DNA from 4 places in the Streptomyces sp. ME02-8801-2C genome. Region 1 is predicted to be linked to each of the others. Evidence: riboswitches for the same ligand, from Rfam matches in the RefSeq annotation. Region 1 holds a riboswitch; each other region holds the start of a gene.

Evidence for each region. A riboswitch is a leader RNA that binds a small molecule or an ion and turns the genes downstream of it on or off. The one in region 1 is predicted to bind cyclic di-AMP.
Region 2: another riboswitch for cyclic di-AMP. It lies ahead of PV396_RS06560 (LysM peptidoglycan-binding domain-containing M23 family metallopeptidase); the one in region 1 lies ahead of PV396_RS20375 (transglycosylase SLT domain-containing protein).
Region 3: another riboswitch for cyclic di-AMP. It lies ahead of PV396_RS39515 (M23 family metallopeptidase); the one in region 1 lies ahead of PV396_RS20375 (transglycosylase SLT domain-containing protein).
Region 4: another riboswitch for cyclic di-AMP. It lies ahead of PV396_RS02455 (M23 family metallopeptidase); the one in region 1 lies ahead of PV396_RS20375 (transglycosylase SLT domain-containing protein).

The regions. Positions count from the first base shown of each region.
Region 1 covers NZ_JARAXP010000006.1:60,882-65,457, forward strand. Annotated here, with positions in the region: gene fahA (fumarylacetoacetase) at 1-14, opposite strand, end outside; partial or broken gene PV396_RS20365 (hypothetical protein) at 256-753, shown strand; gene PV396_RS20370 (HAD family hydrolase) at 883-1,788, shown strand; gene PV396_RS20375 (transglycosylase SLT domain-containing protein) at 1,879-2,415, opposite strand; cyclic di-AMP (ydaO/yuaA leader) riboswitch at 2,419-2,584, opposite strand; gene PV396_RS20380 (polyprenyl synthetase family protein) at 3,160-4,170, shown strand; gene PV396_RS20385 (DUF2092 domain-containing protein) at 4,492-4,576, shown strand, end outside.
Region 2 covers NZ_JARAXP010000002.1:428,937-433,512, reverse strand. Annotated here, with positions in the region: gene PV396_RS06570 (SGNH/GDSL hydrolase family protein) at 1-761, opposite strand, end outside; gene PV396_RS06565 (DUF6250 domain-containing protein) at 884-1,603, opposite strand; gene PV396_RS06560 (LysM peptidoglycan-binding domain-containing M23 family metallopeptidase) at 1,746-2,702, opposite strand; cyclic di-AMP (ydaO/yuaA leader) riboswitch at 2,706-2,885, opposite strand; gene PV396_RS06555 (alpha-galactosidase) at 3,169-4,576, opposite strand, start outside.
Region 3 covers NZ_JARAXP010000022.1:17,696-22,271, reverse strand. Annotated here, with positions in the region: gene PV396_RS39530 (MarR family winged helix-turn-helix transcriptional regulator) at 1-135, opposite strand, end outside; gene PV396_RS39525 (dihydrofolate reductase family protein) at 259-1,398, shown strand; tRNA gene PV396_RS39520 (tRNA-Met) at 1,452-1,525, shown strand; cyclic di-AMP (ydaO/yuaA leader) riboswitch at 1,811-1,968, shown strand; gene PV396_RS39515 (M23 family metallopeptidase) at 1,980-3,041, shown strand; gene PV396_RS39510 (aldo/keto reductase) at 3,191-4,135, shown strand; gene PV396_RS39505 (PrsW family intramembrane metalloprotease) at 4,165-4,576, opposite strand, start outside.
Region 4 covers NZ_JARAXP010000001.1:553,227-557,802, reverse strand. Annotated here, with positions in the region: gene PV396_RS02470 (GNAT family N-acetyltransferase) at 1-46, opposite strand, end outside; gene PV396_RS02465 (HPr family phosphocarrier protein) at 225-506, shown strand; gene PV396_RS02460 (GntR family transcriptional regulator) at 679-1,374, opposite strand; gene PV396_RS02455 (M23 family metallopeptidase) at 1,563-2,357, opposite strand; cyclic di-AMP (ydaO/yuaA leader) riboswitch at 2,369-2,537, opposite strand; gene PV396_RS02450 (pitrilysin family protein) at 2,774-4,162, opposite strand; gene PV396_RS02445 (pitrilysin family protein) at 4,159-4,576, opposite strand, start outside.

The DNA of each region.
Region 1 (4,576 bases):
TCGAAGGGGGGCATGGGGTACTGCCTCGCTCTCGTGTGTCGTCAGTCGAAGCCAGTTGTCGGGCACGGCCGTTGTCGTGGCCGTCTGGATGGCTGGTGCGGCGCGGATCCGTCCGCGGCCGCGGGCTGGGGGTCGTGTCGTGTGGTCATGTGGTCGCGCCACAGGTTACGGGTGAGCTGCGGGCTCAGGGCAGTGTCCCCAGTGTCTAAAGAGTTCGTAATGTCCTGATGGGTGTCGTCTGGAGCTACTGATTCCGGCAACGCCTGGTCGCTGTGGGCCCTCACCTACCATCCGCATCCCTACCGCTACCTCCCCGCCCGGGCCCGTCACTACCTCGTGCGGCGCGTCCTCGGACCCCTCGGGGCGTGGCGGCTGCGCGACCGGTTCGAGGGGAAGGTGGAGGTGAGCGAGGTCGCGCGGATCGTCCGGGCGGGAGCAACCGGGGGTACGGAGGCCAAGGGAGCGCTGGAGGTGGGCCGTTCGGGCAGCGGAGTGAGCTTCGTCGGGGGCCGGCCGGTGTTGACCGTACGCGAACTCGGCGGTCGTACGCGGGAGTTGTCGGCCGACCATGTCATAGCCGCGACCGGCTAGCGCGTCGACAGCGCCGCGATGGACTTCCTCGGGCACGAGCTGCGCACGGAGCTGGCGGTGAGCCGGGCAACGCCGAGGGTCGGTGCCGGATATGTGTGTGGGGGCTGGGCCCTCGCTCGATCTTGTGAACCAGGGGTTCACCGCATCGAGTTGTCGTGCTGATCGTGGCCTCCCGGGGCGGTGTCCGCGGCAGGAACTGGCCCACGCGCCGGGGCTGTTGCTGCCGGGACGGCGAACCTCGTCCGGTTCGGGCGGCGGCCGAGGGGTCGAACGATCCGTATTCTCTGGATCATGCCCGCTCCCACCTCATACGCACTTATCGCCACGGATCTTGACGGAACGCTCCTGCGCGCCGACGACACGCTCTCCGACCGGTCACGGACCGCCCTGGCGCGCGCCACGGCCGCCGGTGCCCGTCATCTGGTCGTGACGGGTCGCCCCGCGCCGAGAGTCCGGCCGCTGCTCGACGACCTCGGTGCCGGGGGGCTCGCGGTGTGTGGGCAGGGAGCGCAGTTGTACGACGCCGGCGCGGACCGGCTGCTGTGGTCGGTGACCCTGGACCGGGAGCTGGCGGAGACCGCGCTCGGCAAGATCGAGGCCGAGGTCGGGCAGTTGTACGCCGCCGTCGATCAGGACGGGGTCGACGGGCTCACGCTGATCGAACCCGGGTACCTGATGCCGCACCCGACGCTGCCCGCCGTACAGGTGCCGTGCCGGGACGATCTGTGGGCCGCGCCCATCAGCAAGGTGCTGCTTCGCCACCCGTCGCTGTCCGACGACGAGTTGGCGTCGGCGGCGCGTGGAGCGGTGGGTTCGCTCGCGACCGTCACCATGTCGGGGCCCGGCACCGTCGAACTCCAGCCATGCGGCATCACCAAGGCGACGGGGCTCGCGTTGGCCGCCGAGTATCTCGGGCTGTCCTCGTCCGCCACCATCGCCTTCGGCGACATGCCCAATGACATCCCGATGTTCGACTGGGCGGCCCACGGTGTCGCCATGGCCAACGCCCATCCCGAGCTCAAGGCGGTTGCGGACGAGGTCACCCTCTCGAACGAGGACGACGGGATCGCGGTGGTGCTGGAGCGGTTGTTCGGGCGGGGGAAGGGCTGGGGGGACTGGGAGGCGCCGGTACCAGGGTCGGCACCTGCAGTGGCACCAGCATCGGCCTCGGCAGCGACACGGGTCGGCCGGCAGTAGGCCCGGGTAGGCGGCAATGGGCCCGGGTGGGGCGGGCGTCGTGGGTCTGGCCCAGGGGACGCCCGCCCCACCCGGGCAGGGACGGTCGGCCTAGTAGGCCCCGTACACGTTGTCTATCGATCCGTATCGCGCGGCCGCGTAGTTGCAGGCGGCGGTGATGTTGGCGATCGGGTCGTAGGGGTCGAACGAGGTTCCGGCGACGTGGTACGCGGCGAAGGTCGGGTCGATGACCTGGAGGAGCCCCTTGGAGGGGGTGCCGGCTGCCGCGTTCGAGTCCCAGTTGTTGATGGCGTAGGGGTTGCCCGACGACTCGCGCATGATGTTGCGGTAGAGGCCGTCGTACGTCCCGGGGATTCCCTTCTGCGCCATGATGTCGAGCGATTCGCGGATCCAGCCGTCCAGGTTGTTCGCGTAGTACGTCGTCGACGACGCGGCCGACGACGCGGCCGACGACGCGGCCGACGACGCGGCCGACGACGCGGCCGACGGGGCGGCCGAGGCCGTCGTCGCGGTCAGGAAGGGGATGGCCAGGGCTGCGGCGGCCGTCGCGGTGATGGCGAGTGTGCGCGTGAGTGCGAGCGGGCGGCGAAGGGTTCTCGCGCGGTTGTGCTGACCTCGTGCGGGCATGGTGAGTCCTCTCCGGCGCCTACGAGGTGAGCTGTCGGGTTCGGGCGGGAGATGCCCGGCCGGGCGCGTTGCGGCGCGCGGCTTCACCCCTAGCCGCTCCGGTGTCGATGTCCGGACCGGCGGCTTACCTGGGTCCCCCGCTCCTGCCTGCGTGAGTCACATGTGGGTGGGTGGTTGCTGCTCTACGGGCGGCGGCAGGATTCGGCGATCCGCCCGGTGTGGCGCGAAACGTATGCGAGAGCACACGGGTGGAACAAGGGGCGGAAATGCAGGACTTACTCATATCGTCCGCCCGTTGGGGATAAAACGGGCAAATAGTAAAGGGCGAGTGAGGGAGTAACTTGCCTTTGTGAACGGGAAGTTTGCGGGGAGGAGGGGGTGTGGGCTGATTGGCGACGTGACTCGAATCACGGGTGGGGGGTAGATGTGGTGATGATGGGGCGAGTGGTGGGTTTGGGGTGTTTCGAGGGTTTTGGGGTATGTGTCGGTCGCCGGAAGGGGTCGTGCGTTGTTCCGGTGAGGATCGCGGCAGCGAGGTGTGGAGTGTGGGGCGCGGTGTGCTTATAAATGTCCATGCTTTGGACTGATCAAAAACATTCCGGTCGTGATCCGATACCGCCCGGCCTGGACGGGCGGGCGCTCGCGGTGATCGAAACGTGACCGGATACGCTGACTCGAGTGAGGGCAGCGACCTATCGACACACCGTGTGACCGCCAGTAGACACAGCAGACAGGAGATCCCTCGTGACCGTCGTCGGGCCGTTCGGGCTGAGCGTGCGGGACCAGGCTCTCGAAGCCGATGTCCAGGCCGGATTGGCGGCTGTCGAGGAAGGTTTGCTCGAAGCCACCAAGAGCGAGGTCCCCTTCATCACGGAGGCCGCGCAGCATCTCGTACGGGCGGGCGGTAAGCGGTTCAGGCCGCTGCTCGTGATGCTCGCGGCGCAGTTCGGGGACCGGCACGCGCCGGGGATCGTGCCGTCCGCGGTGGTGGTGGAGCTGACCCACCTCGCGACGCTGTATCACGACGACGTCATGGACGAGGCCGAGGTGCGGCGCGGGGTGCCCAGCGCCAACACGCGCTGGGGGAACTCCGTCGCGGTCCTCACCGGGGACTTCCTGTTCGCGCGCGCCTCGCACATCCTCGCCGACCTCGGGCCCGAGGCGGTCCGGGTGCAGGCGGAGGCGTTCGAGCGGCTGGTGACCGGGCAGATCCTGGAGACCGCGGGGCCGTCGGACGGGCGGGACCCCGTCGAGCACTATCTGGACGTGCTCGGCGGCAAGACCGGATCGCTGGTGGCGGTGGCCTGCCGGTTCGGGGCGATGATGTCCGGTGCCGACGACAGTGTCGTGGATGTGCTCACCCAGTACGGGGAGCGGCTCGGGGTCGCCTTCCAGCTCGCGGACGACGTGCTGGACATCGCGTCCGACTCCCACGAGTCGGGGAAGACGCCCGGGACGGATCTGCGCGAGGGCATTCCCACGATGCCTGTGCTGCGATTGCGGGAGCGGGTGGCTCGACTGGGGCTGGCCGAGGACATCGCGCTGTGTGAGCTGCTGGACTCCGACCTGAGTGACGACGCGCGGCACGCGGAGGCCCTGGCCCGGCTGCGGGTGCATCCGGCGCTGGAGCAGGCTCGGCGGGACACGGTGCGGTATGCGGAGGACGCGCGGGCGGCGTTGGCGCCGTTGGTGGAGTGCGATGCGAAGGCCGCGCTGCTGGAGATGTGCGACGCGGTGGTGCATCGGGCCGGGTGAGGGTTCGCCCCCGCCGCCCTTACCCGTCCCATCCTGTCCCTGGGGGCTGCGCCCCCAGACCCCTCTCCGCGCTGAACGCGCTCGTCCTCAAGCGCCGGACGGGCTGGAAATGCGGGTGTCCCCTACGGGTCAGGGGACGCGAGGTGCCCCCATGTCATCCCGTGGCAGTACGTGGAGTTGAGCCCAAGGTCTGACGATTCCCCACCTCCGATTTGGTGAGATGGAAACCACCACTCCTCACCGGTTCGGGTGAGAATGGCGGCTCAGGGTGGACAGAGTGTGGGACGGACAGCCGCCGCCGACGACGGAGGTAAGGCACACATGGCACCGTACGAAGAGGCCAAGGCGGGGAACCGGATCGAGGCCGACACCGTGGCCGGGATCGAGGCCGAGGACGTGCCGTCCC
Region 2 (4,576 bases), on a different contig from region 1:
TTGATGTCGTCCGGCGACAGATGCCCCTTCGCCGTCACGTAGTCCCCCGACGACTCGCCCCGCAGTCGCCGCCCGATCCACGGGACCAGGTACTCGCGGGCCCAGTGGACGTCGTCGCGGCGGATCTCCAGCGTGCCGCGCGGCGGCAGCACGGGCCACGGCTGGTCGGGGTCGGCGGGGATGTCCAGGCCGAGGACCTGCCCGGCGCGCAGCGCCACGCGCGTGTGCCCCTCCGGCGACAGATGCAGCCGGTCGCCGTCCCAGGCCCTGCGGTCCTGGATGGTCTTGAGGGACCACAGGTCGAGCACGGGACAGTTGTACCGGTCGGCGATGGCCCGCAGATGCCCGTTGTACGTGGCGATCTTGCCGCGCATGTGCTTCAGCACCGGGACGTTGCGGGTGTCGAAGCCGGTCGTCACCATGACCGTGCCGACCGCCGAGGTGAGGCCGATCACCGCTCGTTCGAAGCGCTCGGCGACCTCGTCCGGGTCGCTGCCGGGTCGGATGATGTCGTTGCCGCCCGCGCAGAAGGAGACCAGGTCCGGCGCCTGTTCCCTGGCTGTCGGAAGCTGCTCGGCCACGATCTGGTCGAGCAGCCTTCCGCGTACCGCCAGGTTCGTGTAGTCGAAGTCGCCCTCCGGGCGCCGGTCCGCGAGAAGTACGGCGAACCGGTCGGCCCAGCCGACGAAGGCCCCGTCCGGGCCGGGGTCGCCGACGCCTTCGGTGAAGCTGTCCCCCACCGCCACGTACGACCCGATCACTGCTCTGCTGTCATTCTTCGAATCGTCTGCCACAACAGAGCATGATTCACCTTCCGATGTGAGCTACGCGACCGTAGGAAGGGCTTGACTGGCGGTGAGATAAGCCACTCGTCAAGTATTGGTCAACTCGGAATAATGGGAAGACGCAGCTCACGGACGCTGAAGTCGGAGATCCGGAAGTGGCTCCACGTCGTACGGAAGGCGAAGTGCCCATCCGTGTACGGCTCCGGGTCGCTGTAGTCGAAGACGAGCCGCCCGTTGATCCACCATTGGACCGTCGAACCGGCCGAGACGATCCGCACCCCGTGCGGTTCGTTCGGGACCAGGAGCGGCTCCGGGTAATCGTAGATCAGGGGGCGCACCCCGGCCTCGCCGACGTAACGGCGCAGCCGGGTCGTGGTGTTGGTGTTGGCGCCGTAGCCGACGTAGTACGTCCTGAGGTAGTCGTACTCGGCGAGGGCGCCGCCGCGCGTGGTGGCGAAGAGGTCGTCCGGGGAGCGGACGTCGACGGCGTTCCAGAAGTTGTTCAGGTCCGAGACCCGGTCGTTCGCTCCGCCCGCCGAGACGGGTGTCGCCGTGTACTCGATGACGTACGGACCGCGCAACCTGCGCTTGAACCAGATGGTTGCGCCGCTCGGCACGTCGACCTCCAGGACGCCTCGGGCCGCCGTGACGCTGCCGCCGTCCTGGAGTTCGACGGCCCACTGGCCGAGACCGCGGCGGAAGTCGTCACGGGCGAGGAGGCGTCCGCACGCGGCGGCACTGGCACTGGTGGCCGGGGCGAGCGCGGTGAGAGCCGCGCCTGCGGCGAGGGCTCCGAAGGCTCTGCGAGTGGTCGTCACGAGGCGGCTCCTTGAGGCAGAAAGCGCTTGCACGGATAGGGAGTTGACTATCACACCCGCACGCGCGCGCGTGAACGCGTCGAAGGCCGGACCCGGGAATCGGGGTCCGGCCTTCGACGGATGTCCTCGCCGCGAACGTTCGTCAGCCGACGGCGACGCCCTTCGAGCGGAGGTACGCGACCGGGTCCACGTCGGAGCCGTAGTCCGGGGTGGTGCGGATCTCGAAGTGCAGATGCGGTCCGGTGACGTTGCCGGTCGCGCCGGACAGGCCGATCTGCTGACCCGCGGTCACGGACTGCCCGGCCGAGACGGAGAGCTGGGAGAGGTGGCCGTACTGCGCGTAGTAGCCGTCGGCGAGCTTGATGACGACCTGGTTGCCGTACGCGCCGCCCCAGCCGGCGGAGACGACCGTGCCGGCGCCGACAGCCTTGAGGGAGGTGCCGGTCGGGACGACGAAGTCGACGCCCGTGTGGTAACCGCTGGACCACATGCTGCCCGACACGTGGTACCCGGTGCCGATGGTGGCACCGGCCACGGGGAGGTTGAAGCCACTGGAGCTGCTGGTGTTGGTTGCCTCGGCCGCCGTCGAGGTCGCGGCCGTCGCGCTCTCGGCGGCCGGCTGGGTGGCCTCCGTCTGCGAAGACTTCGAGGAGCTCGAGGACGCTTCCGCAGAGCCTGAGCTCGAGGTGGGCGACGAGGTCGACGCGGCCTTCCTGCCGATCGACAGCTTCAGACCGGGGTGGATCAGGCTCGGGTCGGCGCCGATGGCGGTGCGGTTGTCCGAGTAGAGCTTCTTCCAGCCGCCGGTGACGCCCTGCTCCTGGGCGATCTTCGCGAGGTAGTCGCCGGCCCGGACGGAATAGGTCCGGGACTTCTTCGAGGCCTTTTCCGACTTCGCGGAAACTGCCTCGGCCGCAATGGAATTCGCGGTTACCGAAAGGGACGACACGGACTGAGTCGCGGACTCCGCCGTGGCCGCGTGGGCGCCGGTGGCTCCCAGCAGCGGAAGAGCGAGAGCCGCTCCGCCGGTTCCGGCGACGGCTATCGAGCGGATGAAGCGCTGGGACTTCGGACGGCGGTGCTTACCCTTCGCGGGCATGGCGAATTCCTTCTCCGTCGCCTGCGAGGTGAGCTGTCGGGTGCGGACTGGAGATGTCCGGTCACGCCTGGACGTGACTTGACCCCAAGCCTGTTCCGGAGACCGGAGCAGGCGTTCTACCTGTGGGTCCCCCGCTCCTGCCGTTGTCGGGTGGTCGAGACGGGATCCGGGCGGCGGCAGGATTGGGCGTCCGTCCGGATGGGTGGCGAACGTAAGCGACCAAGACGCACGGAAACAAGCTTGGGGTTCCCTGTGTGCGGGTTTTCTGTGATCCACCCCAGAATTCCCGGTCACGGTCCGTGAATTATGGATCTTTCCGTCGCGTGAACACCCTTAAAAGCCGCCGAAATTACGTGCACATGACGGCGACACACGGTCACGAATATGACGCTGCTCACTCGCCCGATTCACAGGAGCCCGCATTCCGAAGCGAGTTGGAATCAATGCTCCATAACGGACAGAAGCATCAGATGCGACGCAAGCGGAAAACTGCCGCATCGAGGTCACCCTTGAGTCCGGTTCGCAAGCCATGGTGCAACAACACGGCACCTCTGTGGATTTCACCCGTTTCACGGCATTCGTATGTCGCCGACGGGTCGATTCCCCGCAGCCGCAGCGCCGGTACCGGCTCGCCGTGGTGCTGCGCCTGGAGCCAGGCGAGGACGACGGTCTCGTCCCCGAGCACGTACTGCACCGCACTCAGCCCGCCGACCGGGCGCCGCAGCCGGTGGAGGTCGCCGCGCTGCACGACGGGCCGGATCTCCTTGTAGAGCCCCACCCACTCCCCGGCCTCGGCCAGCTCCTCCTCCGTCCACGTCGTGAGGTCACCGCCGACGCCGAGCACCCCGGCCATCGCGCTCACGAACCGGAAGCGCAACGAGCTGACCCGGTCGTTCAGCTGGGTGTTCGGGCTGTCCGTGACCCAGGCGGCCATGACCCGCGCCGGATGGATCTGGCTGAAGCCCTCCTGGATGGCGAGGCGGTCCAGCGGGTCGGTGTTGTCGGAGGTCCACACCTGGTCCGTACGGGCGAGGACACCGAGGTCGATCCTGCCGCCGCCGCCCGAGCAGGACTCGAAGGCGACGTCGGGATGGGCCGCCCGCAGCCGGTCGAGGAGGGCGTACAGCCCGTGCACATGGTCGACCCACAGGCGCTGCGGGTAATCCTCACCGGGCCAGCCGGCATCGCTGAAGCAGCGGTTGAAGTCCCACTTCACATAGTCGATGGGGGCGCTGGAGAGCATGGCGTCGAGCTGCTCCCAGAGGTACTCCCGGACATCCTCGCGGGCAAGGTTCAGTACGAGCTGGTTGCGGAACTCAGTCCGCTTGCGTCCCTGCTGGAACTGCACCCAGTCGGGGTGCGCGCGATACAGGTCGCTGTCCGGGTTGACCATCTCGGGCTCGACCCAGATGCCGAACTGCATCCCCAGGGCGTGCACGTACTCGGCGAGCGGCCTCAGCCCCGACGGGAAGCGGTCCGGGTTGGGCGTCCAGTCGCCGAGGCCGGCCCGGTCACTGGTGCGGGCGCCGAACCAGCCGTCGTCCACGACGAACAGCTCGACGCCGATCGCGGCGGCCCGCCGGGCCAGCGTCCCCTGCTGCTCCTCGGAGATGTCGAACTCGGTGGCCTCCCAGGAGTTGTAGAGCACGGGCCGGTCCTGGTCCGCGCCCGGTACGACGAACGCGCGCTGGTACGCGTGCCACGCCCGACTCGCCCCACCGTGCCCGGAGTCGGTCCACAGCCCCGCGAAGACGGGCGTGGTGAAGGACTCGCCCGCCGCCAGGCGCAGCAGCCCCGAGTCGTCGTATCCGGCGCCGCCGGTGACCTGCACGCGCGCGTCGGGCAGCTGGGCGACGGCGATCCGCCACGACCCC
Region 3 (4,576 bases), on a different contig from region 1:
GATCGAGTAGTAGAGGTGCGGCATCCCGGCGTCCTGCTGAAGCTGCCGGTCGAGCACGTCCTCCAGGAGCAGGGAGGCCGAGATGTACGCGCGCCACGCGCGCTGCTCCTCGGGGGTGAGCCAGCGGGTCGTCATGCGACCAGTGTAGGTTTGTTTAAAACTTGAACCAAGCTGCGGTCCTGCAAGCGCCGGAAGGGCCGCCGCGAGAGCCGGCCACGAGAGTCGGAAGAGCCGGAAAAACCGGAAGAGAGTGCCCCCATGCCCTTCCCCCACGTCCTGTTGTCCGCCGCCGTCTCCCTCGACGGCCACCTGGACGACACCGGCCCCGAACGGCTGCTGCTCTCCAGCCCCGCCGACTTCGACCGGGTCGACGAGGTACGGGCGTCCAGCGACGCGATCCTCATCGGCGCCGGCACCATCCGCGCCGACAACCCGCGCCTCCTGGTCAACTCGCCCGAGCGGCGGGCCGCGCGGCTGGCGGCCGGAAAGCCCGCGTACCCGCTCAAGGTGACGGTGAGCGGATCGGGCGAACTGGACCCGGCCGCCAACTTCTGGCACACGGGCGGCGAGAAAGTCGTCTACACGACGGACAAGGGCACCGAACAGGCCCGGCGCGCGAACCTCGGTGCCGACGTCGACATCGTCGCCCTGGGCCCCGGCCCGCTCGACTGGCGGGCCTTGCTCGAACACCTGCACGACGTACGAGGTGTGCGGCGCCTGATGGTCGAGGGTGGCGGCACCATCCACACCCAGCTCCTCCAGCAGGGCCTCGCCGATGAACTCCAGCTCGTCCTCGCGCCCCTCTTCGTCGGCGACCCCGACGCCCCCCGCCTCTTCGGCCCTGGCGCCTACCAGGGCGGCCGACTCCGGCTGACCGAGACGCGCCGGATCGAGGACGTCGTCCTCATGCGGTACGAGCCCACCGCTCCCGGCGCCGGCCCGGTCGCCTCCGCCGCCGACCGGCACTGGCTGGCACTGGCGTGCGAACTGGCGGAGCGGTGTCCGCCGTCGGACACGGCGTTCAGCGTGGGGGCGGTCGTGGTCGCCGCCGACGGTACGGAACTGGCGCGCGGCCACTCCCGCGAGGGCGGCGACCCGGTCGTGCACGCGGAGGAGGCGGCCCTCGCGAAGCTCGACCCGGCCGACGCCCGCCTTCGGACGGCCACCGTCTACAGCAGCCTCGAACCCTGCGCGCGCAGGGCCTCCCGGCCCGCGCCCTGCGCCCGGCTGATCCTCGAGGCGGGCGTACGCCGGGTGGTGACCGCCTGGCGTGAACCGGACACCTTCGTGGTCGCGGCGGACGGGACCGGGCTGCTCACGGGGAAGGGCGTCGACGTCGTCGTACTGCCCGAGTACGAGGAGCGGGCCAAGGCTCCCAACGCCCATCTGCCGGGCTGACGACAAACGTGGTGATCGGCGTCCCGCGGATGGCGTATAGTTGTGTTCACCGACGCGGGGTGGAGCAGCTCGGTAGCTCGCTGGGCTCATAACCCAGAGGTCGCAGGTTCAAATCCTGTCCCCGCTACTGAAGGCCCAGGGCCGGAAACCAGTTCTTCTGGTTTCCGGCCCTGAGTCGTTTTCCGGCCCGACCGCTCCCGGCTCGTCCCGGCAGGTCACCCCGCGCGCGGGCGACGGCCTACTGACTGGTCACATCGGCCGGGTCAACTCGCCCGATTTTCACCGGTGGTGACCCGGAAAGTCCTCGAGAAAAGGGTTAACGATCAACCGGAACAGCTTGGAATCAGACGTCCGGGTCTATTAACGTTCGATAACGCAGCGCGGTTGTCCCAGCCGTCACAAGAGACGGCTCCGTGCGCACGCGCCGAATCCCGCAAGGGAACCGGGGAACCACCAACTTGGGGTGAATCGCTCGTCCGCCTCCGTGGCAACACGGCAGGTATACGCGCGTAGGAGACCTTCCTGCTCCGAACCCGTCAGCTAACCCGGTAGGCGAGAAGGAAGGAAAGGAGCACGCCCACGTGGCGTCAAACCCGGCTGCCCCAGAGGCCCCGTTCATGCCGAGCCAGCGCAGCACCGAGACCGAGGACGGCAAGATCCCGACCTTCGGCTTCGGCGGTCGCCGTATCGACGAGGGCCCCTGGGAGGAGTGGAATCCCACCGCGGACTCCACCCGACCTGTTCGCGGCCGGCACCGCGTCGGCAAGCAGCGCGGAGGGCTCGCCCGCAGCTCCACCGTTCTCGGCGTCGGCGTCATAGCCGCTGTCGGCGGGGCCGGCATGGCCACCGCGCAGACCGGCAAGCCGCCGGTCTCCATCTCGATCCCCGACCTGCCCTCCGTCGGCTCGCCCTTCACGAACGACGACTCGGACGACGAGCCCCAGGGCTCCGCCACCGCGCTCAGCAGCGTCGGCGTGACCACCGAGGAGACCGAGCAGGGCACCAGCGACGCCGGCGAGGCCCTGCGGGCCCGCATCATCCTCCAGGCCGAGCAGCAGAAGGACCAGGCCGAGGCCAAGGTCCAGCAGGCAGCCGAGGACGCCGCCGCGAAGAAGGCCGCCGCCGAGGCGGCCAAGGTGAAGCGCGAGGCCGCCGAGAAGGCCGCCGCCGCGAAGAAGGCGGCCGCGGAAGCCGCCGAGGCGAAGCGGGAGGCCGCGCGCCTCGCCGAGCTCGCCAAGCAGTACACGCTGCCGACCTCCTCGTACACGATCACCTCGACGTTCGGCCAGGCCGGCGCGCTGTGGTCCTCCGGCTACCACACCGGCCTCGACTTCGCCGCGCCCACCGGCACGCCGCTCAAGGCCATCCACAGCGGCACGATCACCGAGGCGGGCTGGAGCGGCTCGTACGGCTACCGCACCATCCTCACCCTCGATGACGGCACCGAGCTGTGGTACGCCCACCAGTCCTCGATCAACGTCACCGTCGGCCAGAAGGTCGCCACGGGTGACGTCATCGGCCGCGTCGGTGCCACCGGCAACGTCACCGGGGCCCACCTCCACCTGGAGGTGCACACCAGCAGCACGGACAGCGCGGGCATCGACCCGATGGCCTGGCTGCGCAGCATGGGCCTCAACCCGTAAGGGACGCGTTCCCCGGTTTTCCGCCGGTAGTCCTGACGTTCGCCACCCGACGTCAGGACTACCGGCGTTCCGTTGTTCACACGACTGTTCACACGACCTTCGTGAACGGATCGGAATCACGGTCTCCGCCGCGGGCGTTGACGATGAGCATGACTGTTCTTCGCAAGCTCGGATCATCGGACCTAGAGGTCTTCCCGCTCGCCCTCGGCGGCAACGTCTTCGGCTGGACCGCCGACGAGGCGGGCTCCTTCGAGGTGCTCGACGCCTACGCGGCGGCCGGCGGCAACTTCCTGGACACCGCCGACGTCTACTCGGCGTGGGCCGACGGCAACAAGGGCGGCGAGTCCGAGACCCTCATCGGCAAGTGGCTGAATAAGCGCGGCAACCGCGAGGACATCGTGGTCGCCACGAAGGTCAGCCAGCACCCCGACTTCCCCGGTCTCTCGGGCACCAACATCAAGGCCGCCGCCGACGCCTCCCTGCGCCGCCTCGACACCGACCACATCGACCTGTACTTCACGCACTTCGACCAACCCGAGGTGCCCGTCGAGGAGATCATCGGCGCCCTCGACGAACTGGTGACCGCGGGCAAGGTGCGGCACATCGCCGTCTCCAACATCTCGCCCGAGCGGCTCCAGGCCTCCCTCGACTTCTCCGACCGTGAGGGCCTGGCCAAGTACGTGGCCATCCAGCCCCACTACAACCTGGTCTCGCGCGACACCTACGAGGGCCCGCGACTCGACATCGCCTCCCGTACGGGCCTCGCCGCCGTCCCCTACTACGCGCTGGCCTCCGGCTTCCTCACGGGCAAGTACCGCGCCGGTACGACGGTCGACAGCCGGCGCGCCCAGGGCGCCGCCCAGCACCTGGAGTCGGAGCGCGGCAGGAAGGTCCTGGCCGCGCTGGACTCCGTCGCCGAGGCACACGGCGCGGAGGTCGCCACGGTCGCCCTGGCCTGGCTCGCCGCCCAGCCCACGGTGGCGGCCCCGATCGCGTCCGCCCGCACGGCCGACCAGCTCCCGCCGCTGCTCGCGGTCGCGGAACTGGAACTGACGGAGGCGGAACTCGCGACCCTGACGGCGGCTTCGGCGTAGCCAGGGCCTGTGCCTGACGCTGTGACGGGCTAGGAGCGGTACGGGTTGTAGGCCGGGTACGGACTCGCCGGCCCGTACGGCTGCTGCCCGTACCCCTGGGGCCCGTACGGCTGCTGCTGTGCGTACGGTTGTTGGCCGTACGCCGGCCAGGCGGCCTGCGGCGGTACGTGCACCGGCGCCGGTGCGATGGCGCGCGCCGCGTGGTCCAGGGCCGGGCGGGCCACCGCCCTGCGCTGCCACAGCTCGCCCAGCAGCTCCTGCTCCCGTACGACGAAGTCGGCGCCCGCGCGGCCGAGGCGCCCCCGGTGACGCAGGAACGCGAGCGAGGTGGCGTACGCCTCGTACTGCGCCACCGCGCGCCCCGCCGGTCTGCCCAGGTGATGGCGGGCGTACTCGCGGGCCAGGCGGCGGGCGCGCATCGAGCCGAGGGCGTACGGCTCG
Region 4 (4,576 bases), on a different contig from region 1:
CCTCCCAGTGGGCGGGGTACTCGTGCCGGTCCGACGAGTTCTGCATGCGCCCCAGAGTACGGCTCGCGTCCGACAACGTCGCAGGGCAGTCTGTGGGGACCGAAGTCGGGCCCAGGCCGGGGTTCGAACGCGGTTCCGGGACGGGTCAGTGCCCGCTTCCCGGCACGCTTCACGCTATGGAACAATGGTCTAGACAACCCTGAGACAGTGAAGGGCAGCATCACATGGCTGAGCGCCGCGTCAACGTCGGCTGGGCGGAGGGCCTCCACGCCCGCCCCGCCTCCATCTTCGTCCGTGCGGCCACGGCCGCCGGCGTCCCCATGACGATCGCCAAGGCCGACGGCAATCCCGTCAACGCGGCCTCCATGCTGGCGGTCCTCGGCCTGGGTGCCCAGGGCGGCGAGGAGATCGTCCTCGCCTCCGAGGCGGAGGGCGCCGACGCGGCGCTCGACCGTCTGGCGAAGCTGGTGGCCGAGGGACTCGAGGAACTTCCCGAAACGGTCTGAGGAACCCTGCGGGGTCCTCGGTCGACGGTGGCGGCGAACGTCACCCGAAATGCACCACCCGCACACGTCGAAGGGCCCGCCCGAATATCGGGCGGACCCTTCGTAATTCCCGGTCACGGGCAGCAGAAATAATCCCCCGCGAATTCAACCCTCTTTGTATACGGCGCCCGTGTTAATGACGCAGGCCCATCATGTTTACGGGATGTTGCGAAGTCCTCACACGATCCGGACGGTCCCCGTCGCCCGGAAAGCGCAGCCGGTGCGCGAGGGTCGCCCGCTCGGTGTGCAGTGCCGTGACCGCCCGCGCGCGCTCGCCGTCGCCGCGCGCCACCGCGTCCACGATCGCCCCGTGCTCCGCCCAGGACTCGACGGGGTTGGGCGGTGCCTCCACCGCGTACATCCAGGCGATCTTGTGCCGCAGCTGGGTGAGCGTCGAGGCCAGGGCATGGCTGCCGGAGGACTGGGTGAGCGTCTCGTGGAACCAGCCCCCCAAGGAGCGCAGATCCTCGCTGTTGCCCCTTCTGGCCCGCTCCTGGCCGAGTCTGACCAGGCCGCGCAGCACCTTGAGATGGGCCTCGGTGCGCCGCTGGGCGGCCCGGGAGGCGCCCAGCGGTTCCAGGAGCATGCGCATCTCCAGCAGGTCGGAGGCCTCCTGCTCAGTGGGTTCCGCGACGCACGCGCCCGCGTGCCGCCGGGTCACCACGAAGCCCTCGGCCTCCAGGGTGCGCAGGGCCTCGCGGACGGGGACGCGCGAGACGCCGTACCGGCGGGCGAGCAGTTCCTCGGTGAGCCGGCTGCCGCGCTCGTAGACACCGGCGACGATGTCGTCCCGGATCGCCGTGCATACCGAGTGCGCCGGAATACGCATGTCCGACCTCCGCTTTAATCCCCGTGAAACGTCGACGATTGACGTGTGTTCAGTGACTCTATTGCAGAGAACCGGAATTTCCGACGGCAGGCCGGAATCCGTGGATATTTTTTGGACACAGGACACCCCGAAACGCCGAAAGCCCCGGCTGGAGGAGCCGGGGCCACGACGAGTGATGCGAAGAGGTGTCAGACGTTCACGCCGTGCGAGCGGAGGTAGGCGACCGGGTTGATGTCCGAGCCGTACTCCGGGGTCGTGCGGGCCTCGAAGTGAAGATGAGCACCGGTGACGTTGCCGGTGGCCCCGGAGAGGCCGATCTGCTGGCCCGGGGTGACCGTCTGGCCGACGGAGACATTGATGGAGGACAGGTGACCGTACTGAGTGTACGTACCATCAATCATCTTGATCACGATGTTGTTGCCGTAGGACCCGCCCCAGCCGGCCTCGACGACCGTGCCGGAGCCCACCGCGTGGACTGTGGTGCCGGACGCGGCGTGGAAGTCGACGCCGGTGTGGCTGCCGGAGGACCAGACGGCGCCGCCCGCCTTGTAGCCGGTGGAGATGTACGAGCCGGAGATCGGGGCGACGAAGGCGTTGAGGCGCTTGCGCTCGGCCTCACGGGCGGCGCGGGCCTTCACCTCGCGCTCCTGCTTGACGCGTTCCTCGGCCAGCTTCTTGGCGGCGGCCGCGGCCCGCTTCTCCGCGGCCTCGATCCGCTTCTCGGCGGCGGCCTGTTCGGCTGCCTGCTCCTGGGCGGCGGCCTGAGCGTCTATCTGCTCGGCGAGCGACTCACCGATGGAGATCACCGGGGTGAGCCCGGTCTGCTCGACGGCGGACTCCGTGGCGAGTGCCGGGGCGGCGAGGGCGCCCACGACGCCGGTGGTCGCGAGGGCCGCGACGCTGGCCGCGCGAGCGGTCGTACGGTTGACAAGGCTGGGGCGGCTGGGACGACGGTGCTTCCCGGTGGCGCGGGTGAACGCCATGTAGTGGTTGTTCCTTTCCTCCTTCTCGCCTACCGGGTTAGCTGACGGGTTCGGAGCAGGAAGGTCTCCTACGGGCTCCCTCGCGGCACGCGCGGGCGTCCGATTCACCCCAGGGACTGCACAACGTGGGTCCCCGGCTCCCCTGGCTCGCGCCGTACGGGGACTCGGCGATGACTGTCCGGTGCCGCGACTGCGGCGCACTGCGTGACGGACAGCCGGACAGACGCTAAGCGCGACTACTTTCAAATAACAAACCGATCACGGGTTTTGTCGCACATGCCACAGTGCAGACTGTCAACCTCTCCATCAATACGGGCAACTTGCGCATCAACATGGACAAACAGGGGCCCGGTGACGCTTCCGTCACCGGGCCCCTGCCGTCTACGACGTCTACGACGCCTCTGCGGACGGTGTCTCTACTCGGCGGGTACGACGCTCACTTCGCCGATGCCGAGAGCCCTGACGGGCGCCTCGATCTCCGCCGCGTCGCCCACGAGGACCGTCACCAGCCGGTCGACCGGGAAGGCGTTGACGGCCGCCGCGGTGGCTTCCACGGTGCCGGTCGCCGCGAGCTGGCGGTACAGCGTCGCCTGGTAGTCGTCGGGCAGGTGCTGCTCGACCTGGTCGGCCAGGGTGCTCGCCACGGCCGCCGCGGTCTCGTACTTGAGCGGGGCGACGCCGACCAGGTTCTGCACCGCGACATCACGCTCGGCGTCGGTGAGCCCCTCGGCCGCGAGCGTGCGCAGCACCTTCCAGAGGTCCTCGAGGGCGGGACCGGTGTTCGGGGTGTCGAAGGAGCCGCTGATGGCGAGCAGCGCGGCACCCGTACCGTCCGGAGCGGAGCGGAGGACCTGACCGAACGCCCGCACGCCGTAGGTGTAGCCCTTCTCCTCGCGCAGGACACGGTCCAGACGGGAGGTGAGGGTGCCACCGAGGCAGTACGTGCCGAGGACCTGGGCGGACCAGACCCGGTCGTGCCGGTCGGCGCCGATGCGGCCGATGAGCAGCTGGGTCTGCACGGCGCCCGGGCGGTCCACGATGACGACCCGGCCGGTGTCGTCGGCGGTCACCGGCGGCACCGGCCGCGGCTCGGCCGAAGTGCCCGTCCAGGCGCCCAGGGTGTCGCCGAGGAGCGCGTCCAAGTCGATGCCGGTGAGGTCGCCGACGACCACCGCGGTGGCCGTGGCGGGCCGGACGTGGCTGTCGTAGAAGGCGCGTACGGCCGCCGAGTCGATCTTGGCGACCGTGTCCTCGGTGCCCTGGCGCGGACGCGACATGCGTGAGGCCGCCGGGAACAGCTCCTTGTACAGCTGCTTGGCGGAGCGGCGGGCCGGGTTGGCCGTCTCGTGCGGGATCTCGTCGAGCCGGTTGCGCACCAGCCGCTCGATCTCGCTGTCCGTGAAGGCGGGCGCCCTGAGGGCGTCGGCCAGCAGACCGAGCGCCTTGGGCAGTCGCGACACGGGGACTTCGAGGCTGAGGCGGACGCCGGGGTGGTCGGCGTGCGCGTCGAGGGTGGCGCCGCAGCGCTCCAGTTCGGCGGCGAAGTCCTCGGCGGAGTGCTTGTCGGTGCCTTCGGAGAAGGCCCGGGCCATGATCGTGGCCACTCCGTCGAGACCGGCGGGCTCGGCCTCCAGGGGGGCGTCGACGAGCACCTCGACGGCGACGACCTGCTGGCCGGGGCGATGGCACCGCAGGACCGTCAGACCGTTGCCGAGCGTGTCCCGCCCGGGGGCCGGGAAGGCCCAGGGCTTGGCCTCGCCCGCCTGGGGCTGGGGGTGGAACTCCATCGTGGCGAGCTCGGTCACTTGGCCGCCTCCTCGTCGGTGTCGGTGTCGCTGTCGGCGCTCAGGGGCTCGTAGACGAGCACCGCGCGGTTGTCGGGGCGCAGTCGCTCCTTGGCGGCCTGCTGGACCTCCTCGGCCGTCACCTCGAGCACGCGCTGCACAGCGGTCAGCGCGAGCTGCGGGTCGCCGAACAGCACCGCGAAGCGGCACAGTTCGTCGGCGCGGCCCGCGACCGTACCGAGCCGGTCCAGCCACTCGCGCTCCAACTGGGCCTGAGCGCGCTCCATTTCCTCGGCCGTGGGGCCGTCGGCGGCGAACCGGGCGAGCTCCTCGTCCACGGCGGCCTCGATGACCGGCACCTCGACGTCCGCGGACGTCTTGACGTCCAGCCACCCCAAGGAGGGTGCTCCGGCCAGCCGCAGCAGGCCGAACCCG